2 regions of the Lysinibacillus sp. KU-BSD001 genome follow, and region 2 is predicted to be linked to the other one. Evidence: riboswitches for the same ligand, from Rfam matches in the RefSeq annotation. Region 2 holds a riboswitch; the other holds the start of a gene.

Region 1 (3,978 bases), on a different contig from region 2:
AAGTGCGTTTATGGGTGTAGCAACGCCAACAGTTGACGAGGGCATTGAGCGCTGTGTGAAGTTTGGGGCGAAAAAAATCATTATGCTGCCATACTTCCTATTTACAGGTATTTTAATGAAGCGCATGTACAAAATGCGTGATAACTACGAAGTGACCTATCCAAATGTGGACATTCAAATTGCTAATTATTTTGGCTATCATCCAAAGCTACAACATGTGCTTGTAGAACGTGCCGAGCAAGCGATGAATGGGTCATCGACAGGGATGCAAGATTTAGAGAACTTTAGAAAATATGCAGAAGAACATGGATATGAGCATCATCACCATCATCATTAAAAACCATGCTTACGATGTTTTATAAAAGGGGGCTTATTCACTTATTGAACAAGCCTCCTTTCGTGTGCGCTAAACCATCTTCTGACAAATTTTGCGAAGGTGTTCACTATCCAATGGAGTAAAGTCGTGTATGGAGTTTCAGAATGAATGGTTCCGTCTGAAAATGCATTTTGATGTGACCACCGCAGGAGCAATATTTCTTAATGGATAATTATTAAGGCAGGTGTGTTGATTATCAAAATATTTCCTGTATAGAAGCGTGTTTTTTAGATGAAATGTAATCAAAAATGACTTGCTAGTTGATTGTAGCCGAATGGAGCGGAAATCAACGTTTCACACGATTTAATTAACAATAAAAGGTAAATCGACACGCTTGTTATTAAGGAGTAAAGGGATGTCCAATTTTGTCGTCCGATGTATAAAGAAATAGCATGATTTTACGCTACTTATGAGCTAAAAATAACCGAATGGAATCAAACTTTGTAAGCAATTTCAAAAATAGCTTTGCAGAACATTTCAAGACATGCTATACTAAGTTCTGTTGAAATAAAACAATATATTGTGTTAGTTCTAGTGAGGGTACTACTATATGTAGTTTAAAAGGGAAGAACGGTGTAAATCCGTCGCTGTCCCCGCAACTGTAAATGCTGACGATGACGAAACAATCCACTGTACATTTTTGTATGGGAAGGAGCGTCAAAGGATGAAGCAAAGCCAGGAGACCTGCCTACCTAGACGACTGTACATTTCTTCGGGGGATAGGAAATGGAGGCGGACTCTTTTTTGACGTTTCCATTTCAAGCTACCTCATTGTTAGGTAGCTTTTTTTATTTTTATATGAGAAAGGAAGAATAGTATGAAACTATATACAAAAACAATTTGCCCAAAATGTTTATGGGTGAAATCAGAACTACAACAGGCAGGCTTATCAGCAGATTGGATTAATATTGATCATGACACAGCGGCTATGGAGAAAATACAGCAGGCAGGCTTCTCTTCTGTACCAATTTTAGAAGTGAATGGTGAACTGATTGGGGATATTCCAAACATCCTCTCGAAAATTGAAGCGATGCAAGCATGATTGTATATGCAAGTCGCACTGGAAACGTACGCTATGTGACACAAACTTTACAACTCCCAAACATTGAAATGAATGAAGTACAACAACTGACAACACCCTTTTTATTATTTACATATACAGATGGTTTAGGCGATATTCCAGTACGAGTAGAACAGTTTATGAAACAACATTACAAGCTTTGTAGAGGGATCATTGTTAGTGGGAATAGCAATTTTGGTCATCAAGTGTTTGGACAAGCAGGCGATAAATTAGCCGCGCTGTATAACATTCCACTTGTATGTAAATTAGATTTGCGTGGCACAGCGAAGGATTATGCGGCAATTCAAGCATTTTACTATGAGCATATACAGGAGGGACAGCATGAAGCAGTATTTGAAATTAAATAATGAGGTGCTTAATCGTTATCGTGCAACAGGCGAGCTTGATTTAGTGAAGGACTTAGAGGCAACGAGACGCTATTTTTTAGAAGATGTCAATGTACGCATGCGTTATTTCATTGATTTAGAGGAAAAGCTTCGCTATTTAGTGGATGAAGGCTATTATGAGCCAGCATTTTTAGACATGTACTCATTTGACTTTATTAAGCGGTTATACAAAAAGGCGTATGCGTATCATTTTCGCTTCCCGTCTTTCATGAGTGCCAGTAAATTTTATGAAAGCTATGCGATGAAAAGTCGCGATGGCAACGAGATTTTAGAAAAGTATGAGGACCGAATCGTTATTATTGCACTATATTTAGCACAAGGTGATGAGCAGTTAGCAGAGCGCGCGGTAGAAGCGATAATGGAAGCATACCAACCAGCTACCCCGACAGCGCTTAATAGTGGGAAAAAAGCACGCGGTGAGTTAGTAAGCTGCTTTAAGCTAACAATGGACGATACGATGAACTCCATTGCCGAAAATATTGGCTACTGTTTAGAGCTTTCCCGCCTTGGTGGTGGTGTTGGTGTGAACTTGACAGATTTACGCCCACTCGGTGATCCGATTAAAGGCATACTGAACCGAGCAAGTGGTGTGATGCCTGTGGCGAAGTTACTTGAAAATTCGTTTAGCTACTCCAATCAACTCGGACAACGTAACGGATCAGGTGTTGTGTATTTAAATATTTTCCATGGCGATATCGAAAGCTTTATTTCATCCAAAAAGCCAAATGCCGATGATAAAATTCGGCTTGCGACATTATCAACAGGCATTATTATTCCAAGCATTTTCTTTGAGTTAATGCGAAGAGACAAAGATATTGTTCTATTCAGTAGTTACGATATTTATAAGGAATATGGCAAACGGATGTCTGAAATGTCAATTTCAGAGATGTATTATGAGCTACTCGATAATCCGAATATTCGTAAATTGAAGAGACTAAATGCGAGAAAGCTTTATACAGAAGTGAAAAAAGCGCAGTTTGAATCGGGCTATCCGTTTGAAATCTTTGATGATAATGTGAACAATGCCCATCCGTTAAAAAACATCGGGCGTGTCAAAATGTCTAATTTGTGTACAGAAATTTTGCAATTTCAGGAAACGAGTGTAATTACCGATCAAGATCAGCCAAATGAATACGGCATGGATGTGTCGTGTAATTTAGGCTCGATTGATATTTACAAAGCGACGAAAGTAAAAGATTTTGATGTGCTCGTAGATACAGCGGTACGTTTACTGACGAATGTATCGAAAATGACCTACATTAAAAACGTACCATCTGTCGCAAAGGCAAATGAACGTATGCATTCGATTGGATTAGGTGTCATGAATTTACACGGTCATCTCGCGACGGAAGGGATTCGTTATGGCTCAGAGGAATCCATCGAATTTATGGATCATTTTATGGAAGCGATCAATTACTTTAGCTTGAAATCATCAATGGAAATTGCAAAGGAAACAGGGCAAACATTTTACCGATTTGCGGACAGTGATTACGCGAATGGTGAATATTTCAATCAGTATACGAACAAAGAGTTATCGCAATTATCGGATAGCGCGAAAAAAGCGTTAGGTAATGTGCCGTTCATTACAAAGGGAATGTGGCAGGAACTTCAGCAACAAGTAGAGCAGTATGGTTTGTTCCATGCTTACCGACTTGCGGTTGCTCCGACTGGGAGTATTTCCTATATCCGCTCTTGCACGGCTAGCATTAGTCCGATTACAGAACGCGTGGAAATTCGTGATTATGCAGATAGCCGCACGATTTATCCGATGCCGTTTTTAACAAACGATAATGAGCATTTATATACAGAAGCATACGATGTCAATCCGTACGATTTAATAGACTTATACGCAGCAGCACAGCAGCATGTTGACCAAGGCATTTCGATGACACTTTATGTAACAGATGCGTGGACAACTGAGCAGCTTGCCAAAGTGTATATTTATGCTTGGATGAAAGGCATTAAATCCGTTTATTATGTGCGTCAGCGTCTACAAAGCTTGGAGGAGTGTGTGGCATGTCAAATTTAACTTTTGAGGCGGTCAACTGGAATAAGCCGACAAGTGATTTAGCGCAAGTTTTTTGGGATCAGCAGTGGAAGCAAATTTGGTTTCCAGAAGAAATTGCGGTTTCAAA
Region 2 (3,978 bases):
TGCCACTTGTCGGCTTGATGAGCCCCATGAGCAGTTGAAAGAGCGTTGATTTCCCTGAGCCATTTTCCCCTAAAATTCCAATTTTCCGGTTCATCGGAATCGTGAGTGACAAATCCTCCAACGCTTTTGTCCCATCAGGATAGCAATAATCTACATGTTGTAACGTAAAATAAGCGTTGTTCATTTAAAGTCCTCCTTGTAGCCACATAATGCCAATAATACTACTACCATAAAGTCCTAGTATCCATGCCATTTGCTTGTTCCACTGCTTATGCTCACAAAATGCTATAGGTACAATAAAGCAATCAATGGTACGTGCATGCATCGCAAGTGTGAGCTGCTCATTTCGTACAAGAAGCGATTGTAGCATGGCCACAATTAAAGAGCTTAGCGAACGAAAGCTAACTTTTATGCCCGTATAGCCTAGTCGTGCCTGTTGCGCTGTGTAAAGTTGCTGTGCACAGCTTAAAAATAAAAAAATGAAACGATACGTTAATTCGATGAGTTCTATTAAAATCGCTGGCACATGGAGCTTTTGAAGCAACTGGCTCAACTCGTAAACAGGCGTTGTAAGAATTAAAAAATACAAGCTTGTAATTGCACCAGATGCGGTAAATAAAATCGTAATGGCACGTTTGACATCAGATTCCAGCAGAAAAATGTTGAAGTTGCCAATCGAATGGTACCAAATCACATCAACCGGCATCGCAGGCGCAGTAGAAAATGACAGGACAATTGCTATGACACCTGTCACACTAAAACCGAGTGGTGTGATCAGTAATTTACTATAAACACTAACAGGAATACGAGCCATGCCTACAATCAGAACACTCATTACCGCAATTGTCCAGCAAGCAATGGCAATATCTCTCGTGATTGTCACAATCAATAATGCGCAAACGGCTAATAATGCTTTTTGTGCTGCGGGTACATGAGCAAGTCGGTTAATATAGGCGTATTGGTCAATCGCTATCATGGATTATTCATTTTTTGAAGGATTCGCACGACCGCGCATAAATCCAACAAAGTAGCCGATAATCGCAGCTCCGATTGCTGCTTGTAATACGAATAATAAGCTTTCAATTTCTCCGCTTGGTGGCTCCCAAATTGCATGAAACCAAGGCTCATAATCCGTTGCAATTTCTGTAATTGCTTCTTCTGCTTCCCCGTCAGCCCCACCAAATTCAGCATCTTGTAGGAAAATAATCGGGAAAATCGCTAATGCAACGACAATCGCTAATAATAATAGATTTTTCTTTAGCATCTTAATTCTCCTTCGGTTGTAAAATACGTAAGCTTGTTAATTCACGCACATTGTATTTTTGTAAGAAATTCATGACAATCACTGTCAGTAAGCCTTCACTAATTGCTAAAGGAACTTGAGTTAAAGCAAAAATGCCGCCAAATTTTTGGAAAGAAGCGACAAAGCCACCAACTTCAGCAGGGAAAGCTAATGCTAATTGAATCGATGTCATCACATATGTACCAAGATCGCCTAGCGTTGCTGCTAAAAATACGGCAATGGAGAAAGACAGACCAAGCTTTGTCGCACCCTTGTAAACACCGTAAGCAATAAATGGTCCAACGACTGCCATGGAAAAAATATTAGCGCCAAGTGTTGTAAGTCCACCATGTGCAAGTAGCAATGATTGGAATAATAAAACGATTGTGCCCATGACACTCATCACTAGTGGTCCAAATAAAATAGAACCAAGTCCTACCCCTGTTGGATGTGAACAGCTTCCTGTAACAGATGGAATCTTTAATGCCGATAAAACGAAAGTAAATGCTCCCGATAAAGCAAGTAACATTTTACTATCCGGATGTTCTTTGACAATTTTTTGAATCGAACGTAAACCAAGAATTAAGAAAGGTAAGCTGATAGCGAACCAGAAAATCGCCCAAGCAATCGGTAAATACCCCTCCATAATATGCATGGCATATGCTTGTTTCGGAATAAATAGTAGAACGATGCCGAAATAAAGCAATTTAGTCAATAGGTTTTTCATGTTTCATTCTCCTTTTGTTATTTTATGACGAAAAAGTGCATAAAAAAATACACTTTCTAGGAGAAAAGTGCACGATGAAAAAAGCAACTAAGCGTTGCTTCTATTCGTACCTATCCTCGTAGGTTGAATGGCGTTTAATTTTTGGCAGGTCTCCTGGCTTATCATCAACGCTTCTCACACCTTCCCGTTTAAAAACAGTGGCTGTGTTGTGAGTCACTCCGAAATTACAGTTGCGGGACAGCATCGGCCTTTCACCGATTTCCCTTTTAAGCTAAATCTATAGCACCAAAAATCATTCAGTTGTCGTCATTGAAAAATAGTCTAACAGTTTTGAAAACTTTTTTCTAGTTCTTTTTTGGTTACTAAGAGAAATATGTACTAGAATGACATATTCGGAAATAGGAAACGCTATTGAAAGAAATGTTTGAATACAAGCTAACTATTATTTCCCCTCTACCCAAAAAACGTAGTAAAATGAGGGCGGAGGGATAAACATGAACGTATTTCAAATGCATTTAGTTGAAAAGCAAACAATGAAATTATTAAATAGTATCGCAACAACAAAGGATGAAAGCGTATTAAATGCCGTACGTGGTGTAATCGATACAACATTAACAGAGGCGGATGTACCGCGCTTTATTATTGATGATGTGTTAGTCGTGAAAGAGCGCCAACAGCTTGAGCCATTTATGACGTTTGTTAAATTAAACGTAGCGCCATTTCCTGACATAACAGAGCAAGTAGTGAAGCGTCTATGGAAAAAAGATAAAAAAGTGAAGGCGCCAAAAATAACAGATCCTCTTGTAACATTTGTGTCATGGGATGATACAACAACGCGTTCACGTTATTTTGTGTATGAGCAAGAAGGCCAATTAGTAGGTGTCAAAGGTGTCCTTGCTATGGAAAAAACGCAAGGGATTTGTGCCCTCTGTCAGCAACATAAGGATGTGTCCCTTTTCACCACAAAGGAAAAAGGCAATGTTGAGGGAACGTATAAAACCTATAGTCAGTATATTTGTGCGGATACAATTAGCTGTGAACGAAATATTGATTCAGCCGAAAAGTTGCAAAGCTTTATGGAAACCGTAAGACCAAAAACGCGCTAAATTTTTATTTTCGATGAAAGTAGTGATACCACGTTTATTTTGTGCTACGCTCGCCATGAGGTGGTTGTCTTGATTTTAATTGAACGGGATGAATCATTTAAAATAAGTACATTACAAGCAGGTGTTCGGCGCGGCTTCATCGAGCTTCTTGATTCACTATACCGAGCACAATCAGGTCTAGTAGGTGAGCAGTATGTAGACCGGATGTGGCATGATTTTCAGCTGAAGGAGCCATATTATTTACTCCATAATTATTGCATTAGCCAGCATCAAATTGACACTATGTTTATTTGCAGTCGATTTCTATTAATTGTAGAGATTAAAAACATCAGTGGACGTATCACGTTTGAAGAAGAGAAATCACAGTTTTTACGTGAACGGGAAGATGGTACGATAGAAAGTTTTCGAAATCCGATTGATCAAGTAAGGCGCCATGTACGCTATATAGATCACTTAATCGATGCACGTTTGCCTATTTTTTACGTGGTTGTATTTGCTCATACGCGGACGATTATCGGTCGTATACCTGATGGAGAATCTATATTTAAACTAAGTGGATTGGAAACGTTTGTGCGAAAATTGCTAGCACAGTGCCCTGAAAAGTTTAATCCAGTTCATCTCGAACAGTTTGCGCTGTCGCTTGCAAGGAAGCATCAAGTTCGTAAGGAAACAGTGCAAATAGATATTTCACGTGTTATGCCAGGTGTACTGTGTTCCAATTGTACAAAAGTGATGACGTTTCAGCATGGGAAATTTAGTTGTGGAAGATGCAATCGAAGTGGACTAGAGGATTTTTATGTAGGGTTAGCTGATTACCGGTATTTGATTTCAGAATGGATATGTAATCAGGAGTTGCGGAGATT

Evidence for each region. Region 2 has a riboswitch for cobalamin ahead of AAGS61_RS02650 (energy-coupling factor ABC transporter permease). Riboswitches for the same ligand answer to the same signal wherever they lie in the genome.
Region 1: linked by a shared signal. The riboswitch ahead of AAGS61_RS13275 (glutaredoxin family protein) and the one ahead of AAGS61_RS02650 (energy-coupling factor ABC transporter permease) in region 2 are both predicted to bind cobalamin.

The regions. Positions count from the first base shown of each region.
Region 1 is NZ_JBDQZI010000008.1:154,458-158,435, forward strand. Features, by position in the region: gene AAGS61_RS13270 (CbiX/SirB N-terminal domain-containing protein) at 1-337, shown strand, start outside; cobalamin riboswitch at 898-1,082, shown strand; gene AAGS61_RS13275 (glutaredoxin family protein) at 1,194-1,418, shown strand; gene nrdI (class Ib ribonucleoside-diphosphate reductase assembly flavoprotein NrdI) at 1,415-1,804, shown strand; gene nrdE (class 1b ribonucleoside-diphosphate reductase subunit alpha) at 1,779-3,872, shown strand; gene nrdF (class 1b ribonucleoside-diphosphate reductase subunit beta) at 3,860-3,978, shown strand, end outside.
Region 2 is NZ_JBDQZI010000001.1:507,867-511,844, forward strand. Features, by position in the region: gene AAGS61_RS02635 (energy-coupling factor ABC transporter ATP-binding protein) at 1-184, opposite strand, end outside; gene cbiQ (cobalt ECF transporter T component CbiQ) at 185-976, opposite strand; gene AAGS61_RS02645 (energy-coupling factor ABC transporter substrate-binding protein) at 980-1,264, opposite strand; gene AAGS61_RS02650 (energy-coupling factor ABC transporter permease) at 1,266-2,009, opposite strand; cobalamin riboswitch at 2,136-2,314, opposite strand; gene AAGS61_RS02655 (FBP domain-containing protein) at 2,504-3,115, shown strand; gene AAGS61_RS02660 (nuclease-related domain-containing protein) at 3,185-3,978, shown strand, end outside.